3 regions of the Paenibacillus violae genome follow, and region 3 is predicted to be linked to each of the others. Evidence: riboswitches for the same ligand, from Rfam matches in the RefSeq annotation. Region 3 holds a riboswitch; each other region holds the start of a gene.

Region 1 (6,695 bases), on a different contig from region 3:
GTTACACGGTCCATACCGGCGATACCGATCGCAGATAAGAGACCGCCGATGGTTGTCGGAATCAGACAGACCAGCAGCGCGATCAGCGTGGAAATCTCCAGTTTCACATTCAAATACTGGGCCATTGGCACCATGGTCATAATGACGATCAAGAAGATCAGCGTCAATACGGCAAGCAGTGTTGTTAAAGCAATTTCATTCGGCGTTTTTTGCCGTTTCGCGCCTTCCACAAGAGCAATCATACGGTCTAAGAAAGATTCACCCGGATCGGTCGTCACTTTGACAACGATATAGTCGGACGCTACCCGTGTACCGCCGGTTACGGAAGAGAAGTCGCCTCCCGCTTCTTTAATAACAGGAGCAGATTCACCTGTAATGGCGGATTCATCAATGGAAGCCAAGCCCTCAATGATTTCGCCATCGGATGGGATGATCTCACCGATTTCAATACGAACGATATCGCCTTTACGGAGTGTAGTAGAAGACACTTCCTTGTAGGAGCCATCCTTTTGAACCAGACGAGCTTTCGTATCGGACTTCGTTTTCCGTAGAGAGTCAGCCTGCGCCTTGCCGCGCCCTTCTGCCAGTGCTTCCGCAAAGTTCGCGAAAAGCAGAGTAAAGAGCAGAATCAGAAAGACCGCGATATTATAAGCCCTGCCTACTTCCGTCGAGCCAAATAGGTCAGGTGCAAGTGATAATAGAAAGGTAATGACGGTACCTACTTCTACGACGAACATGACCGGATTTTTAATCATTACCCATGGATTTAATTTCTTAAATGAATCCACAATAGCTTGATTGACAATTTCTTTTGTTAATGTTTTTTTACGTTCCACTGCCATGTAAATCCTCCCTCTCTATTACGTCTATCCTTAACGCGCTGCCAAATGTTCAGCAATCGGTCCCAATGCAAGCGCCGGGAAGAACGTTAGAGCACCGATAACTAAAATAATCATGATCAAAATCCCCATAAATAAAGGCGTATTCGTCCGAAGTGTACCTGTTGTAACGGGCACAACACGCTTAGTAGCAAGTGAGCCTGCTATTGCTAACATGGCGATAATGGAAATATATCGTCCAACCAGCATGACAAGACCAATGCTCATCGCATAAAAGTTCGTTCCAGCGCTCAAACCGCCAAAGGCAGATCCGTTATTGGCTGCACCGGAGGTGAAAGCATACAGAACTTCAGAAAGGCCATGCATCCCTTGATTCGCTATGGACGTGACCGATTCAGGACGAATCAACGCCCAAGCCGTCGGTGCTAAAATGATGAGAGGATGCGTCAGAATCGCGATCGCAGCCAGTTTCACTTCTTTGCCTTCAATCTTTTTGCCCATAAATTCTGGCGTACGTCCAACCATCAGTCCACAAATGAATACAGACAAGATGAGATAAAGCAGTCCGTTTAATAAGCCGACCCCTTTGCCTCCAAATACGTTATTTAACATCATCTCCGCAAAAGGAACAATGCTTCCTAGCGGTGTAAGCGATTCATGCATCGCATTAACAGAGCCTGTTGTAGCTGCTGTCGTAACAGTTGTGAAAAGCGCTGTTTCAGATAATCCGAATCGAACTTCCTTGCCTTCCATATTCCCATGAACGCCCATCGCATCCACAGCAGATATGCCTTTATACTCTGCGTAGAACACCGTCGCCAGCATGACCAGGAAGATGATTCCCATGGCCGCGAAGACGGTCCAACCTTGTTTCTTGTTCTTAATCATTAATCCGAATGCGTATACGAGCGAAGTCGGCAGAAGCATCATACAAATAATATGGATCATGTTGGTAAACGGCGTTGGATTTTCAAAAGGATGCGCAGCATTCGTTCCGAACCATCCGCCACCGTTGGTACCGATATGCTTAATCGATTCCAAGGAAGCCACTAAACCGCGAGTAATCGTTTGTTCAGCCCCTTCAATCGTTGTCGCTTGAACAGCTCCCAGCAAGGTTTGCGGGACGCCTTGAAAAACTAAAATTAAAGCGACAATGAAGCTAAGCGGCAGAAAGACGCGAGTAATCGCCCTAGTCATATCCACGTAGAAGTTTCCGAGGTTATCTTGACGACCCACTAATCCGCGGATAAAAGCTACCGCTACGGCGAATCCGGTTGCCGCCGATGTAAACATCGGGAACGTAATGGCTACCATCTGAGAGAAATAGGAAAGCGTGTTTTCACCACTGTAAGCTTGCCAGTTCGTATTTGTAATAAAGGAAATCGTAGTATTAAAAGCGATTGTTGGAGATACGTTGCCAATCCCATCGGGATTAAACGGCAGAAAACTTTGAAGCCGAAATACGGCGTACATGAGGATCATCATGACAAAGTTGACGATTAATACAGCTCCTAAGTACTTCTTCCATCCCATCGCTTCGTCTTCTTTAACACCCATTAGGCGATAGGACATACGCTCGAAGGGGCCGAACACACGATCCAGACCACTCTTTTCATAACCGAAAACTTTCACCAAGTAGCTGCCCACCGGCTTCACCAAAAGCATGATAATCACCAGTGTGATGACTACTTGCAACAATCCCATACCCATAGTAGGTTCTCCCCCTGCTTTACATAAGTTCTAATTTATCCATTAAAATTTCTCCGGCTTCACTAAAACAAAACCGAGATACACCATGATCGCTAGCGCAATTAGTCCAATCACAATCATTTGGTTGCCTCCTATAAGTTTTCATTCAAAAACTCGCATCGAAAGCATCAGCTTACGCTTTTTCGCAAAATTTCATAAATCCCCAAAATCCCAGAAAGGTTAATGCCATTAATAAGACCATTGTTACATCGTTGTACATCGCGCACCTCCTCCAGATCAGACAGAACCTAATTTATTTGTTTGTAATAGAGATGATAGAAGAAACTTCACATCACCATTTTTAGAATAAATAACGTAGTCAGCGCCTAACCCTTTATAAATCAATCGGGGATTTACACTTTGGGTAATCACATACATCGGCCCTGAAGTCCAACTGCGGCATATCTGAATATAGCGGCAGCATAACGTCAAGCTTTCTTCGAACAGAATAATGCTCCCGATCGGATAATCGGGGATATGGGGTGAACCCGGTAATGATGTATCCACCTGGATGATCTTTTTTACTCCCTGCCCTTCTAGCTTGAGTTTTTCCATCTTGTTGTTCGTTAATGCAACATAAGGAAACCCAGCCAACCTGATTTGTTTCATAAAGTCCTCGCCTGCCTTGGTTGGCGCAGCTATTAGCAGCAAATCGCTTTGCATGACTTTCATCGCTTCCTTTCCTGACTCATTGTAACGCCGAACTGTATAAAAATGAGGTAAAGAATCCTTAGCGTGCATATAAAAAAAACATAAAAATGCGCATGCTTAGAAAGAGACATAGGCCTCTGAATGGTCAAAGATATATGAACGATTCGATAGAACATCCAACTCTTTGTTGCCTATAGATTTATGTTGAAGCTTATCTGACAAGTCAGTTAATGCCGACTCGATCACATGAGTCCTTACTTCTCCCCATGCCTCTTTCTTCTGACGGACATACTGCAAACCGTCCTCAAGGGAAAGCCCTTTGAGTTTCTGAAAGACAACAGCCCATTGAACGAAATCTCCCTTTAGATTGCCGCAAGGAATTTCATAATCTCCTAAACCGCTTGTTCCCAAGCTTGTTGAGATGGAAAGGATGCCGCAATGGCAGTCGCGGCCATGTCCGGGCAGCAGTTTATCGGATAATTCATCATCAAAGCGATAGCATTCAATTCGGGTAATCTTGCATTCGGGAACCATGTGTAGATTCACTCTCCTCATTTTTTGGACAACAAAAAGAAGCCTGCGAGCAGAGACTCCCTGCTCTCGGGCTTCTTGGCAGCTTGGTATAACAAGCAAGCTGTAATTAGCACATAGAACGTTGGCTCTCTCCCAATTCGCTTACGAGGTTAGCTGTCGGATTCGGGCTTGGAAGCGCCCTACCTTGGCAAGCCGGAGCTTGCCTTGGATTCACCCCGCGAAGACGTTGATCTGTATCCGTCCTCTATTGGTTCCCCCGTTCCCCTTGTGGGGACTCAGCGTTATCAACTTGTTGTGAAGTTGATGCTCTGAATCTTACGCCTCGGAGATCCGCCTTGTAAAACGTACCGCGACCTTCTTTTTGCCATATAGACGAGTGGATGCGCTTTCAAACAATTAAAGCATGAATTCTCGTTATTCAAGCTTCGTTTTTCTTCCATTTACGCCATTTTTATCGTTTTTTTATGGGTTACCCCGCTTTTCTTTACCCCATTTTTATTCCTCTCAGCCTTACAATTGAGGAGCAGAACACACACATTATTGCTGTCAGGTCTTACGTGCAAAGGAGAAATAACGATGGCTTCCGCTCCCCGTTATTATTTAGGGTTAATCCCCGAAATGTTAAATCCGATCCCCTTAACTTACGAGTGGTTCGGCGTCTTATGGTTAGAAGAGGCTAACCGTTTCCCTGTTATTGTCGGGTACTGGTTCTCTAAGGAGAAATCAGACATTATTCAAAAAGCGCAACGAGCCGGATATGCCAATTTGACCGAAATCTCGGAGCATTACGTGATCATGAACATGTACAGATCCATACGAAATAAACAAAAGGAGCAAGACTGGGAGAAGCGATCAAGGCTGTCAATTCGCATGAATTTCACAGCACCTTGGAAGAATGTTCCCTCTGGCTTGTATGTTGTCAAATCAAGAAATACCTTTCCTCTGCATGCTTCAGCCATATCGAAAAAAAGGTTTTTCCTTTGGTTAGAGCACGCGGCCGTGTGTGAAACCGAGCAGGAACTTCAAGCGTTCATTCGAAGGGTGCAAAGAGAGCACCACCTTGGGAAAAGAATCAAAACGGGGAGTCCTACGATGTAGGAAAGCCTGACATACAAAAAACGTACAGAAATGGCGTTTTACTGCCGATTTCTGTACGTTTATGGTCAGCTACTTTTTCAAATGATACGGCACCGTCGTCACGATGAGATCCCGCCTGTACAGCAGAAACGCGCGGATCAGTAAGCTGGACTGATTATGGAGAATGTGCTGCCAGTTTCGTTTGGGAATAAACTGCGGAATTAAGACGGTTACCCGGAAATTCGACTCGTTCGCCTTATGCTCCACAGTATCGATGAACTTCGTCAACGGTTGAATAATGCTCCGATAGTGGGAGTGCAGGGTGACTAACCGCACATCCGGCTGCCAACACTCCCATTTTTCTTGGAACTGCTTCTCTGCCTCCCGATCAAAGGCCACATACACCGCAATAATCTGATCTGGCGCTAACGATTTCGCGTAATTCATGGAATTTTCCACGACATGGGTAATTCCTGCGACAGGCACGATCATCACATTCCCCTTGATCGGGATAGAAGGCTCACACGTCGTGATCCGCAGCTGCTCACTCACGGCCTCGTAGTGCTTTTTGATTTTATGGAACGTATAAACAATCAAGGGGAGGAAGATAAACACCGGCCATACCTGCCCCAGCTTCGTGATAAAAAAGATCAGCATGACGGTAAAGCTAATCAAAGCGCCAATCAAATTGATCGTTAGTTTAACGATCCAGCCTTTGGGCTTTTCGCGCACCCATTTGACGAGCATCCCTGTTTGCGCAAGTGTAAAGGGAATAAACACACCCACAGCATACAGCGGAATAAGATGCTCCGTTCTGCCTTTAAACGCAATAATCAGAATGATCGACATAATCGCCAGAAATATAATCCCGTTCGAATACCCTAATCGATCCCCTCGGATCGTGAACATTCTAGCGATATATTTGTCCCTGGCCAAATTAACGGCGAGCAAAGGAAAGGCCGAATACCCGGTATTCGCGGCAAGCACAAGGATCAGCGCTGTCGTGCCTTGAATGAAGTAGTACATGTAATTTCTCCCAAAGGTTTGAGAGGCGATCTGCGAGACGACGGTTTCCTCCGCTTTAGGCGCAATGCCATAGGCATAAGCCAAATACACGATGCCGGAGAACAGAATGGCAAGCAGCAATCCCATGGCCGCTAAGGTTTTGGAGGCATTCTTCGGTCCCGGGTCTTTGAAGTTCGGAATGGCATTGGAGATTGCTTCCACACCTGTTAAGGCCGAGCTGCCCGATGCGAAAGCTTTCAATAACAAGAACAAAGTAATCCCGGCAACCGGCGTTCCTATAGGAGCATGCATCTCAGGTGTAACTGTGCCAGTCACCCCTTTATACAAGCCTACACAGATTAATATAATCAGCGCCAAAATAAATAAGTAGACGGGATAGGCCAAGATGGAGGCAGATTCAGTGATCCCTCTGAGATTCAGAATCGTGATGGCGACAACGAGCAGAATAGCAATATTCACATTGTAGGGGTGGAGCGACGGGAAGGCAGAAGTAATTGCGTCTGTCCCCGCTGAGATGCTGACCGCTACGGTTAGGATGTAATCCACCAGCAAGGAGCCTCCTGCGAGAAGGCCGGCGTTTACACCCAAATTTTCCTTCGAAACGACATAGGCCCCGCCCCCATGGGGATAGGCGAAAATAATTTGCCGATAAGACAAAATGAGAGCCAATAATAGAATGAGCACACCCACGCCGATCGGTATCGAGTACCAAAGAGCCGCGGTGCTTATGGTGATAAGCACAATCAGTATCTGTTCAGGTCCGTATGCGACTGATGATAGCGCGTCAGACGACAGGATCGCTAGCGCCTTTGTTTTGTT
Region 2 (6,695 bases), on a different contig from region 3:
GATTTCAAACAGCGGGTTCGCCGCCAGCTTGGCAAAAATGTCCGGATTCGCGGCAAGCCATCTCGCATTAACAAACAAGGTCGCCGGAATTTGCTCCTTGATCAAATAATCGATTAACTTCTCATCGTAACCGCTGCCTTCTTTGCCGCCGCAAGCGTCAAAGGTCAGGGCGATCACCTTATCCTGCGTCACCAGATGTGTCCGCACGCCGGGGATGTTCTCGCCCCATTTTGCCGGAACTGCCTTATGATAGCGTTCCACTAAGGTCTGGGCAAGCGAAGGCAACTTTGCAGGTAAGAGTGGTGCGTCAGTTGGCGCTGATATGTCTGTCGGTATTACTTTCGAAGTGGGCACCGGAGTGACGGCGCCTTGCACAACCGGCGCTGCAGATACAACAGAATCCGGCCTTCCCGACACAGCCGGTTCGTCCGCAAGCTTCATCGGCCCTCTCTCCACCCCACAACCTGTAAGCGCTATCAACGCACCCGAAAGAAAAAGGAAGCACACCAAGCGCTTCCTCATTTGTGTTTTCTCCAATCCAGCTTGCTCTTCTCGAGCAAGTGGCCGAAATCATTCTCCAGCCGTTTCTCCTCCGCCTTGCGCGCAGCCTCTGCTTCAGCTCTGGCAGCCTCTTTGCGAGCCTGCTCCTCAGCTTTCATCGCATCAGCCTGAGCCTTCAGCCCCGCTACGATATCAGGGCGCAGCAAATCTTTGAGTGTCGCAGGTTTATCTTGCGCGCTAGGTTCAGCGGTAGTGTTTGACCATTTCTTTTTTGCCATAAAAGGTTCACCTCTGTTCCATTTCTACATCCGGTTTACCCCTTTATTGTACACCTCTACTCATGCAAATGATAGGGCACCGTCGCAACGACGATATCTTTATCGGCTTGCAGCTTCGAGCGAATACGTGCGGCAGACTGGTTGTGGAGCAGGCGGTGCCACCATTTTTTCGGCATGAACTGGGGCAGGATCACCATGATCGATTGCTTTTCCGAAACATGGGTATCGACTCTTTCAATAAACTCAGCCAGCGGCTTCAAAATGGTCCGATAACGGGATTTGAACACGACAAGCCGAACGCCCGGATCCCACTTATCCCACTTCTCCTGCATCGCTTCTTCATCCTCATCCGAAAACGAGACGTAGAAAGCAATGACATTGGGAGATAAAGATTTGGCATAGTTCAAAGACTGCGCTACAACGCGGTGAATGCCCGCAACAGGTACAATGATTACAGGTTCCTTCACGCATACGCGTTCTTGTGTGATATCAATGCGCAGTTGTTTGGCTACATCATCATAGTGATTGCTGATTTTGGTTATTCCCCAAAGCAATAGCGGCGTCACAATAATAACAATCCAAGCGCCTTCACTAAATTTGGTAATACAGAAAATAATAAGAACGGCAAGGGAGACGATTCCCCCTAACCCATTAATAACGAACTTGCCGATCCAGCCAGCCGGACGTTCTCTGAACCACTTGCGGACCAAACCGCTTTGGGCAAGGGTAAAAGATAAAAAGACGCCAATCGCATAAAGTGGAATAAGTGCATCGGTTTTTCCTTTGAAAATGACGAGCAAGATACTTGCCAAAACACCTAACGTTACGATCCCGTAGTGAAACGACAACCGATCTCCCCGATACGAGAACATGCGCGGAAAGTTTTTATCCTGAGCCATAATGGATGCCAAAATAGGAAATCCGTTGAAGCTCGTATTCGCAGCCAATACTAGAATCAGCATGGTGCCAATCTGTGTGGCATAATACATGACGCCACGGCCAAACGCTTGCTCCGTAACCATCGACAAGACCGAAGTATGTCCATGCGGGTCAGGTGCAATTCCATAACCCAAGCTCAGCAAGGTGACGCCCCCGAAGACAATCGCCAATAGTGTACCAAGCGAAGCCAGGGTTCTCTTGGCATTCTTGACAGATGGCGTACGGAAATGCGGCACCGCATCGGATATCGCCTCAATCCCTGTCACGGCCGAGCAGCCGGATGAAAAGGCTTTTAGAATAACAAACAAAGTCAATGAGCTCGTCATCGAGCTGGGAACAACTTGGAATTCATGCATATTCATGGATCCTGTCAGCATATCGAAGATCCCTTTGCCGATCAGCAGTAAAATACACAGGATAAAAAAGTACGTTGGAATCGCGAACACCGTTCCGGATTCAGAAGTGCCCCGCAAATTCAGCCAAACCATCAACCAGACAAGCACTAAGGCTATGGGGACAATATAAGGCACTGTAACCGGGAATGCCGACGTTATCGCCTGCACGCCTGCTGAAATCGAAACCGCAACGGTTAACGTGTAATCAATCAGCAGTGAAACTCCGGTGAGCCTTCCCGACATCATGCCCAAATTTTCCTTGGCCACCATGTAAGCTCCGCCGCCCATTGGATAGGCCTCAATCACTTGGCGATAACTTAAAACAAGAAGCATGATTAAAGCAATAATCGAGATTGCAATCGGCAATGAGAAAGCAAAAGCAGCAACCCCAACAGTTGCAAGCTCTAGCAAAATTTGCTCCGTGCCATAGGCTACCGAAGACAGGGCATCTGAAGACAGGATGGGCAGAGCCTTCCATACCTGCATTTTCTCAGATTCCAGCTCCGCTGATTTCAGCGGTTTGCCGAATACAATCTTTTTCAATGAGTCACTTGTCATGCTGTGAAATTCCTCCAAATAACCTAGTTTTCAGCTTGATTTCCTTTTTTAGGCGCAAAAAAACACAAGGATAGACCTTGTGCTTAGCCACATGTTCTCCTTTCTCACGACCGCTTACGAGGTTAGCTGACGGGTTCGGGCTGCGAGAAATCTGCCCTAAAGGTAGCTGCCGCATGCGACAAGACACACCTTACTCACCCCGTTGAAACCTATGGTTCCCCCGCTTTTCTAATTAGAAAATTAAGCGAAATATTCAACTGTTAACGTACGAGTTGATACTACTCTCTTATTGGCTCATAGTAAAGGAGAGAATAATCTTAAAAAAGATTATTCCCTCCCCGCATTCATTTGATAATCCGCTTACAATGATGTAATCCTTTCAGTATCTCTGTTTTACTAGCTTATTGTCTGATTCATTAGATTTTCGGGTATTTCAGCAAAATTAATTTCTCACATGACGCTTCCTTGTGGCTTGTTTTTGCTTAAAAATCATCTTTTTGAAGATGAGTGGGATACCGCCAATGAGAAATAAATAGCGGGCATCGATTATCTTTTTGAGGAATGCGGCCAGCCTGCCTTTCACTTTTTTGACCTTCAGGATACCAATTGCTTCTCCGCGACCAAGCGAGGCGACCGTGCCTTTGTAATCGTAGGCAAAAGGTCGTAATGGCTTTCCACTCAGTGAATAGTATAAATTTTTTGCCGTATTACAACCTTGTTGGACGGCGATTTGGGCATTGGCGGGGTATGGCGTGCCTTCCGGGCTCATGACAATCGAGCAATCACCCGTAATAAAAACATCGGGAAACTGCAAGGAACGCAAGTAGTCATCCACTTTGACCCTGCCGCGTTGGACGTGGAAGCCCGCATCTTGCAGCAAGGAATTCCCACGAACACCTCCCGACCAAATGACCGTGCCGGCAGGTATGAATTGGCCGTCTCCCAACAGCACGCCGCCGGGCTCGCATGCCTTGATGGCGGTAGATAATTTATATTGAACCCCTTTGCGGCGCATCACGTCCATGCCGTATTCCACGAGGTCATTCGGCAATCCTGGCGGCAAAGCAGTAGGCGATGCTTCGATATTGATGATCTGAACAAGGGAAGGATCGACGTCAAACATGTGGCAAAGATCAGGAATTCGGTCAGCCAGCTCCCCAACAAACTCCGTGCCTGTAAAACCAGCGCCTCCAACAACGATTGTCAAATATTCCTTATGCTTGGAATCCAATTTATATTTAGCGAACATATACTGTGTATGCTGACGAATGAAGCGAACACTGTTAATGCTGTTAATTGTCATCGCATACTCGCGCAATCCCGGAATGCCGAAGGTTTCCGTCTCACTCCCAAGCCCCACGACCAAGTAGTCGTAGGTGAGGACTTCGTCCGTCAGAACCACCTTTTTTTCCTCAGGTACGATCTGCTGAACCGTTGCTTTGATAAAATGAATTTTCCGCTCATCGATCAGATCCTTAATTGCTACACGCGCATTCTCATGATGATCAGTGCCGGCTGCCGGCATATGCAGATGTGTCGTCATGTAGTGATAGTCGTGTTTGTTCACCAGCGTGACCGCCACTTCATCTGCTTTGATCAGCTTCTGCAGCCTTATTGCCGTTACAAGCCCACCGTACCCAGCTCCCAGAATAACCACCTTCGGTCTACTCATCTGAATCCTCTCCTCCGATTACATCATCTTTTTTCTCTACCATCGTTGGTGAAAAAGATCGACCAAACCATCCAGGGTTGTCATGTGAAAAAAATCACATACTCGTTCAGGGCGTACACATGGTTTGGCTCATCATTAGTATATGTGCCTCTTTCCTAAAAATCACTGGAACATTGCCTAGCTTGGTCAAAAAAGGCTGTGTGGTATGGGGGGCGGGTGCAGCGGCATAAGTGCGCGGGGCGAGGGGATGCGGGACGTAGGGCGAGAGCGCGTGGCGGGCACGTGGCGGACCAAGACATTGAACGGCGTGGCGAGCGCATGGCGGGGCTAAGGAGTTGGACCGCGGGCTGGCGATGCCTCGCCTCTTCTCATTGGATAAATTCCAATGAGAACTCCTTTTTGAGGCCGGATTTCCGCGTTCCGTTGGATGAAATCCAACGAAGCACGCCGCAACAGCCCACAGGATGCCAATTTCCCCCTACCTATTGGATTTCATCCAACCAAACCAGCATTTTAGCAAGGAAATTCGCACTTTCATTGGATTTTCTCCAACGGGAATCCACCCGTTCACTGCTCACCCTCAGCCTCCAACCTGGTTTTATCCTCTAACCGGCGCAAGCGAAAGCTGTTCATGCCCGCCACGCCCAACTCTTCCAGCAGGCCAAAATTCGCCCATGCGCCTACGACAGCTCCAATGCCAGGGACAAGCTGCAGCATTTTACGGAAATCAATAGTGTCCCGATATTCCTGCTGCAGCTGCTGCCAATCCACTTGATCCATATAGGCATCAGACGGCGGAAAGCCGCTTGCGACCTCGTGCCAATTCTTGATCGTGTCTAATAGAGCAGGTTTTTTCGCTGGACTAGAGAACGCAATTTGAAACACATACAGGATAAACAAACGCTCTCTATAGTCCTTCGTGGAGTAGCCATAAGCGTGCGCAAGCTCGAACAGAAATTTCAACTTGATCCCGATCAAAATCGGGAAGTCTGCCAGGCCGAGCAGAATCCCTCCCGCTCCCGTACCTGCTCCCTCGGCAGCCGCAATCTTTTTATAAAGCGACAGCAGTTCCTCTGCTTTCGCATCACTTTCAGCTAGAGAAGCGCCTACAAGCGGGTCATTCTGAGGGATATAGTTCATCCCGAACAATGTCGTCTGAAACATCCCTCTGACGGTGGCCGTGATCGTTTTGTGCACCTTTTCCGGGATGAGCTTATTGATGTTTGTGGAGACGGATTTCGAGGCTTTTTCAAGCAAATTTGGGGTCTTCTGTTGACGTATTTCCCAGAGCTTCACTTTACGCAGCATTTGCTGCTCATAGATGGTGTAATCAGAAAATTTCATGCTTGTCACCGCCGTCCGAGTTTCTTAGTCAAAGTATAGTATACGGGGCTTGCATCCTCAAGATTCCCCCTCGATCTACAGCCGCCAAGCACAAAAAGAGCAGCTCCTCCAGAATGAGCTGCTCTCTCCCTATTAGTAACGCATAACGATCAGCACGCCAAAAACAACTACGCTCCAAATAACGATCAACGTGTCCTTGGGCTGCCAGCTCAGTGTGCTTTTTTTCAGCAGCTGCTGCTTGCCATCGATTTTTTTCATTTCCATCGCTACGGTCATTTGCTCAGCTTTGTGAAACATGGCGAGGAGCAGCGGTACAACCAGCGCCGGGATATCTCGCATGCGTACCATGCCGGGTCTGATCGCTGCTTTGCCTCTGGCCCTCACTATCGCCGAAAATCGCTGCCACTCCCGCAAAATAAGCGGGATGAACCGAAACAAGAGCGAGACTGCCAAAGCAAATGACTCCACCGGCAGCTTCATTTTGCGAAAAAAAGACAGCGCCCAATTCAGTCCCTGCACAAGCTGACCATACGGCGTAGACACGGCCAGCCAGTAGCCGGCCATCAGGATCAGGAACAAGCGCGTGAGGACGAAGCCCGCGCTCCACGCGCGCTCTGACGCGAAGCCAAGCGGGAATGGCCCGTCGGCCGTCCTCCACTCCAAGCCGGCCAGCACAATGGAGAGGAACATGAAGATCACGAACGGGACGGCGATCTTCCAACTGCCGCGAATCGCGGCGCGCGGAAGCCCGAGGGACGAGAGGCCCAAGAGCAGCGCAGAAGCCGCGAGGCCGCTCCACACCTGCAGCTGCATCGTTCCGATGACAAGCAGCAGGTAGAGCAGCCACTTCGCGCGCGGATCCCGCGCTAGCCACGCGGCCTGCGGCGGCGCCGCTGGCGCAACGCGCGCGGGCTTCGGCGCTGCCGCTTGCGGCGCCGGCCCCGGGCTTGCGCTGCTGCGCTCGCGCAGCGCCTGCAAGATCGCCGGCGCAGCCAGCTCCGGCGCGAG
Region 3 (6,695 bases):
CAGCTATATGGTCGCATTGCTAGCTTGTTTGGGACAGATCGGCTTTTTTATATGCCCCTGGCTTGGCCTCCTCTTCCTCTGGGATTGGCGCGGAGCCGTCTATGCGGTTGCGGTTATCCTGCAAATCTGGCTCTATCGCAAGCTAATGTCCCGATTAATGAGTCTTAGAGGTGATTCGGCCTATCTGCTTCCGGTCAGCGCTTCACTGCTTGTTTATACAATCGTTCGCTCCGTTTGGCTTACTTGGAAACAAGGCGGCATTTACTGGAGAGGCACTTTTTATTCGCTTCGTGAACTTAAAAGAAGTAAAAGGTAACCTTGGACAAACGCCAAATAAGCGTTACTCGATAGAGCAAAGCTTACCCTCACGGTTTGTGGCATCATCTTATCGTTCTAGTGAACACGATTCATTCGCACAACCCTATAATACAAATGGCTGCTCGACTCTTGTTCCACTTCCAAATACCCCTCCGCATGCACATAATCTCCCGTAATAAACGTGGAGGCATCTAACGAACTGGAGTGTGTAAGGAACAGGAGCGCGGCTTTATCGTTGCCTACGACGAAACCTGTTTGTTCTTTAATTTGAAATTTATCTAAAATGGTGCCATGATGCGACCTTGCGATATGGTGAAACTTCCAGGAATCGTTTTCTTTAATGAGAAAATACAAGACGCGATTCTTGTGATTGTTGCTAAATTCCCTCGTAACACCAATCATACATATTTTTTCGCCTAGACTAAGATACTCATCGACTACATAAGATTTCAAGCGCAATCGCAGCACATTCTTGTGTTGAATATAGGCTTCCATTTCTTCAACTGTTCGCTGATCTCTCGGATCCTGCTTCGTTGCATAAAATACTTCTTTGATAAACGTATCCGTTTGCAGGCTTCTGGCCCCTTTGAAATGATTGTATGTACGGAAAAACTGCTGAATAACTTCCCTGACCTCATCTGGCATTGCAGGTCCCTTATCCACGGTATACATGCTATCTGCTACACTCGAATGTCTCTTTTTATGAAACCAACTCTTCCAGACACTTAATTGCATGCGCTCGTGTTCACCTGCTCTTTCTTTCTTCCAAACATTTCTTCATTATAGGCTAAAAACCATAAAATTTCGATAAAAATCGCATGATTGTGCGAACGAAAAAAAACACCTGCCTTCTATGCCTTTCATTCGAAAGAACATAGAAACAAGTGTTCGATAGTCCTATCCTTACAGAACTCTTCTCGCTCCGACATACCTTGCGCTCCAATAAGCGCTCGAAAGGCTATCCACAGCCACGCCTCTGGATGTAGTCGCTGAAATGAATTGATCGTTGCCAAGATAAATGCCTACGTGATTCACTGTTTTTGAAGCAAAAAATACCAAATCTCCGGCTTTCAAATCCGTCACTTTCGTACCTGCTTCACTGTGCATCTCCGCTGACGTACGGGGCAAATCGATCCCCTTCGCTTGAAACAAGAATCGCACAAAACCGGAGCAATCAAATCCTCTCGGCGTCGTCCCACCCCATACATAAGGCACGCCCATATAGGAGTTTGCCGTCTGAATAATTTGCTCACTCACTGACGGAACAACGGGAGCGGCCGCGGCTACAACCTTAGGTGCTGGTGGTGGTGGCGGCGCAATCCAGGCTGGCTTGTGTGATTTTCCATCCACATCCACAATCGCAATCTGATTGGCTTCATTCCATTCAATTGGCGAACCGAAGGTTTCCGTGATGAAACGCAGTGGAACATATGTATTCCCTTGGTACACGGTTGGACTGCTTTCCAAACTGATCTTCTTACTGTTCACAAGCGCTTGTTGCTGCTCTGTAATAAGTAAGATGGACTGCTGTTTGTTAACCAGTGTGACCTCGATTTGGTCCTCTTGCTTCTCCCAGCTCACCTGATAGCCCAGCTTCTCAGATAGCACTCGGAGTGGAACTTGCATGATGCCCTTGTTATCAATATAAGGCTGAACTTCCGGAAACTTCAGCAGCTCATCATTGACTTGCACCTTGACAGGGCTGTCCGTAGGCGTGGATGCAGCCTGAGCGGAGTGTGCTGTAAACATCGGTACTGCGGCGCATAATAGTGCGCATGAACAAATAAGACGTGAAGAAAAAGATTTCAAAACCTTGCCTCCTTGACGCCTCCGAGGTTAGTTGACGGGTTCGGGAAGAGGTTTTCCCTAGTACGCTCAGCTAGCAGCGCTCATTCACCCCAAATAAAGAAGTCCCCCGTACCAGAGCTTGCGATGCTCCAAGATTCGGCATTTTTTGTCTATGTTAGACTAGCATAGTTTAATTGGTAGGTACAAGCTTTGCAAAACGGTAAGTTTTACCAATAGATTTTGTCGCATATTGCGTACGGAATACACGGGATAATAGGCAAAAAAAACCACCCAATAGGGTGGTTTTGCTTGCGATTAGGAGTAGCCAATTACGGATAGCACACGATCACTGACTGTGTTCAAAGTTGCTACCTCTGAATCGGATAATGACAATGAGACCGCTTTGATATTATTTTCAAGATGATGCTCATCCTGTGTCCCTATAATAGCCGAAGTAAGTGCTTCATGGTGCAGCAGCCAAGCAATTGCGATCTGTGTTACGTTAGCGTCCTTGGCATCCGCCATTTCTTTCATGACAGCTAAAAGCTCTTTCTCCGCCTCCAGATGCTCCGGTAGGAACAGCCTTCTCTCCTTGCGGAAGTCTCCCTCTTTCAGCGTCCTGCCATGAAGATGGAACGCGCCTGTCAGTATCCCCTTGGCGATCGAGCTGTAGCTCATTACACCAACGTTATGTTTCTGGCAGAATGGCAAAATCTCTGGCTCGATAGCTCTGTGCAGCAAACTGTATTCCGGCTGAATCACATCGATTTGCGCATAGTTTACCGCTTCTTTCAGCTGCTCCAAAGAGAAATTCGAAACGCCGATAGCCCGAATCAAGCCTTCTTCTTTCAGCTTCACAAATTCACCAAGCGTATCCTGCACCGGGATCTCAAAACTTGGCCAGTGAATGTAATAAACATCTATGTAATCAGTCTTCAAACGGTTCAAACTGTTTTCTGCCGATCTTCTTACATCTTGAGGAGCTAGATTGCTTCTGCTCACCTTCGTCGTAATAATGCATTGCTTACGTATATCCGCCAAAGCAGCACCGACGATCTCTTCCGAGTGTCCATTGCCGTAGCCTTCAGCTGTATCAAACGTTGTGATGCCCAGCTCGAACGCTTTACGGATGAGCTCGATATTATTTTGGTCGTTCGTGAACTCCCAGGGGCCGCCTCCAAGCTCCCAACAGCCAAAAGTTATGTTTGAGATGTCAAAACCTGCATGTCCAAGCTTTTTCGCCTTCATAGTCGCCGACCTCATTTCATTGATATAGTCTCACGATAATGCACACGTTAACAAAACAAGTATACCGCTTTCATCTACTTTTGCCAAGAAACGTGCGGGCTCGGGCATTTCGTTAGGATGGTCCCCATAGCTGTATCGTGTCTCTGCGCGTCCTACTCGGGATTACTCAAGCTGTCTTCACGGACGGTCGAACCCCTAGTGGGTTCTCTTCCCTTACCCGCACAAAACAAAAAGATCACCCCAAGGTGATCTCTTGTTTGAAGCGGGTGATGGGAATCGAACCCACGCTACCAGCTTGGAAGGCTGAAGTTCTACCATTGAACTACACCCGCGTAAATATCGGGATGACACGATTTGAACATGCGACCCCCTGCTCCCAAAGCAGGTGCTCTACCAAGCTGAGCTACATCCCGAAACGCTTATAACTTAATTAAAATGGCGCGCCCTGAGAGATTCGAACTCCCGACCTTTTGATTCGTAGTCAAATACTCTATCCAGCTGAGCTAAGGGCGCTTAAAATATGGAGCGGAAGACGGGGATCGAACCCGCGACCCTCGCCTTGGCAAGGCGATGCTCTACCGCTGAGCCACTTCCGCACGGTATGTGTTGCTTGTCACTTGATTTCTTTCTCAGAGGCGACAAGGAATAATATATCAGGATTTCAGAACAAATGCAAATGTTTTTTGTTACCAATCGCTTATTTTATAAAAATACCGCCAAAAGGCAGCACTTCCCTTGCAATTCGCCGCAATAAGCTATCATTTTTCATATGCTCATCCAACTTACGATCCGGCTTGCATGGCTGCAGCAGCACATGCCCTTGCCCTGTCATCTCCCAATGATAATTCATATGCTGGCTCGCTAATGTATTGCCATATACACAAAGACGCAGTGCTGCATTCCGAGGATACGCAATTAGACAATGAATATCCACATATAAAGGCTGCTTCGGATCCAAAGCCATCTGATACAACGGACCAGCGGTCAAAAGTCCCAGCGTTCCCGGCCCTTTAAACTGCATTTTCACGAGATCTTGCGTGATCAGCGTATTTTTAACATTTTGTAAGTGAGAAGTAAAGCTGACACCGCTGGTATAAAACAGAACATGCCGAAACTCGTACAAAAGATCATCCTCATCGCCAATAGGCACCACAGACATACTGTAGCCTTCTGGCAAGCCTAGCATGAGCTGAGCAGGACCATACACGCGCGACTGAATCAGACGTTTTTTGCGGTACATGCTGGGCAGCTTCATCAAAGAATCCTCTCTTTGCTCAGACTTCCCTTGAAAAGCTATGATTTGGCTCGGATGCAGCACATGGATCGATTCGTCCTTCTCGATGCGCAGTGTGGCCATTTTTGCGTGTGAGCTTGCATGTTCGAAAGTAACTTCCACGCCTCTCAGACCTCCTATCTCATTTGACGCTTCTGCCTCCGCCAGACCACATAACGAAACACCCGCCCGAGTACAAAATACAACACTACAAGTACAACCACCGCGATAACCATATTCGTTATCTTCCGATTCCGGTTCTCTTTATCTATTGCAACCTGCTCCATGGCCTTTAAACGCTCTTGCAGGAGTTCATTTTCTTTCTGAAGCGCTTCGTTTTGCTGAAGGAGCTTTTCCTCGGTTTCCTGCGAATGCCGAATCGTTTCCGAGAGCTTGTCCTTTTGCTCCTCTAATTGCTGTTTCGTTGCCTCGTAATCTTTCTGAATTTGCTCCACATTCTCAGGCAGCTGATAGATATCCTTCACCCTATCGAGCCAGGAGGCTTGGGCTGCAGAGGCAGGGTACATAAGCCCTATCCAAATCACCAGCACACCGATTACATGACCAATAACGGATATATGCCTTGTCCGCATCGCCTTCCCTCCCAACAGCTCGACATTTTCTTCTATTTTACAGCAAAAATCACCCCTTCACCACTCCTGCCACCTTAACAGGGTAACGCAAAATAGTTCTCATTTTCGAAGGATCAATCTTCCTCGGATCAGATAAATAGATTTCATGATGGAGGCCGCTAATGCTTAAATGGCTTGTCTCCATAAATTCGTACATTTGACTTAGCGTTTCATGCTCGGAAGCATATGGACCCATATGCAGCATCTGGACACAGCTTCCTTCATGCAAGCTTTCAAATACAATACTTGAAAGCAAATCTAGCTCCTTTTTCTTGCCTAAAGCTTTAACTCGAGCCTCCTCCACTTTCTCTGAAGTAACATAATCGGGCATCCTGATCATAAGTTTCCAACACCACTGCTCCTTCGGCACCTCGAGCGCGTTCCGGCTATCTCCATCTACCCACCACAAGCCCTCCAGCTTGGCCACAGTGAAGTCTTTCTCCTCCATCTTATAAATGCCCTTAATACTGTAAGAAAGCGTGTAGAGCGCTTCAGTCGCTTGTGCGAAGACATCTCCATTCGGGTCCCCGGTTCCTACGATGGTCACATACCAAACAGGTCCAAATTCAATTAGCTGTGGTTTCGTCGGAGCTGTGTAATAGGATTTGTAGACTTTGGCTAAATCTAACTTTTCCATGCGCCACTTCCTTTTTTTCTTTCAGTATATAAAAGAAACCCTGACAGCTATACGTCAGTAAACATAGAAAAAACCTACCCTTCGCTGTAAACGGCGAAAAAGTAAGTTTCGGTCTTCCTTAGTATCGTATGTAATTATTCCCCGGTTGGTGGAGTGAACGTGCGCTGTGCAAATTCCGCATCCAACATGAAGAAGGCATTGCTGTCTTTGTCGATTCGTTTCAACTTGCTAATAATGCTGTCGAACATCGCTTCTTCCTCTACCTGCTCATCAATAAACCATTTGAGGAACTGCATCGTCGCATGCTCGCGATCGTTGAGAGCCAAATCAGACAGATGGTAAATACGTCTAGTGACTTCCTGCTCATGCTTGTATGCATGCTCAAAAGCGTCGAGAATCGATTTGTACTCATTCACAGGCGTATCCATGCCGGCGAAAGTAACCTTTTTCCCGCGATCATTAATAAATTTGAAAATCTTCATTGCATGAAATTTCTCTTCTTCCGCTTGAACGATAAAAAAGTTCGAGAACCCATCCAAGCTTTCTGCTGCACAATAACCAGCTATGGCCAAATAGACGTGCGCGGAGTAAAATTCATAGTTCATCTGCTCATTGAGCGCTTCCGTTAGTTCATCTTTTAACATGATGTGCTGCACATCCTTTCTGTATGGTTATTTTTTGCAAATCCCCATACATACAAGATTACCAGAACTTCATATACAAATACAAACGGAAGTCATAAATTTTACAAAGATTATGTACTTAGGCCATGACAGTTTCAGCCCTGGATTCAGCAATA

Evidence for each region. A riboswitch is a leader RNA that binds a small molecule or an ion and turns the genes downstream of it on or off. The one in region 3 is predicted to bind cyclic di-AMP.
Region 1: another riboswitch for cyclic di-AMP. It lies ahead of RQP52_RS16185 (hypothetical protein); the one in region 3 lies ahead of RQP52_RS32990 (C40 family peptidase).
Region 2: another riboswitch for cyclic di-AMP. It lies ahead of RQP52_RS16755 (APC family permease); the one in region 3 lies ahead of RQP52_RS32990 (C40 family peptidase).

The regions. Positions count from the first base shown of each region.
Region 1 covers NZ_JAWCUD010000005.1:37,620-44,314, reverse strand. The annotation lists gene kdpB (potassium-transporting ATPase subunit KdpB) at 1-842, opposite strand, end outside; gene kdpA (potassium-transporting ATPase subunit KdpA) at 873-2,543, opposite strand; gene RQP52_RS36490 (potassium-transporting ATPase subunit F) at 2,592-2,669, opposite strand; gene RQP52_RS16190 (hypothetical protein) at 2,826-3,260, opposite strand; gene RQP52_RS16185 (hypothetical protein) at 3,357-3,773, opposite strand; cyclic di-AMP (ydaO/yuaA leader) riboswitch at 3,896-4,064, opposite strand; gene RQP52_RS16180 (hypothetical protein) at 4,350-4,871, shown strand; gene RQP52_RS16175 (APC family permease) at 4,941-6,695, opposite strand, start outside.
Region 2 covers NZ_JAWCUD010000005.1:176,142-182,836, reverse strand. The annotation lists gene RQP52_RS16765 (polysaccharide deacetylase family protein) at 1-522, opposite strand, end outside; gene RQP52_RS16760 (YqkE family protein) at 519-779, opposite strand; gene RQP52_RS16755 (APC family permease) at 836-2,671, opposite strand; cyclic di-AMP (ydaO/yuaA leader) riboswitch at 2,768-2,928, opposite strand; gene RQP52_RS16750 (NAD(P)/FAD-dependent oxidoreductase) at 3,114-4,343, opposite strand; gene RQP52_RS16745 (EcsC family protein) at 4,911-5,687, opposite strand; gene RQP52_RS16740 (ATP-binding cassette domain-containing protein) at 5,820-6,695, opposite strand, start outside.
Region 3 covers NZ_JAWCUD010000017.1:875-7,569, reverse strand. The annotation lists gene RQP52_RS33000 (glycosyltransferase) at 1-316, shown strand, start outside; gene RQP52_RS32995 (hypothetical protein) at 394-1,053, opposite strand; gene RQP52_RS32990 (C40 family peptidase) at 1,222-2,127, opposite strand; cyclic di-AMP (ydaO/yuaA leader) riboswitch at 2,129-2,278, opposite strand; gene RQP52_RS32985 (aldo/keto reductase) at 2,422-3,354, opposite strand; tRNA gene RQP52_RS32980 (tRNA-Gly) at 3,616-3,686, opposite strand; tRNA gene RQP52_RS32975 (tRNA-Pro) at 3,694-3,767, opposite strand; tRNA gene RQP52_RS32970 (tRNA-Arg) at 3,791-3,867, opposite strand; tRNA gene RQP52_RS32965 (tRNA-Gly) at 3,876-3,950, opposite strand; gene RQP52_RS32960 (AIM24 family protein) at 4,052-4,750, opposite strand; gene RQP52_RS32955 (hypothetical protein) at 4,765-5,220, opposite strand; gene RQP52_RS32950 (GyrI-like domain-containing protein) at 5,270-5,896, opposite strand; gene RQP52_RS32945 (ferritin) at 6,031-6,540, opposite strand; gene RQP52_RS32940 (DUF1450 domain-containing protein) at 6,659-6,695, opposite strand, start outside.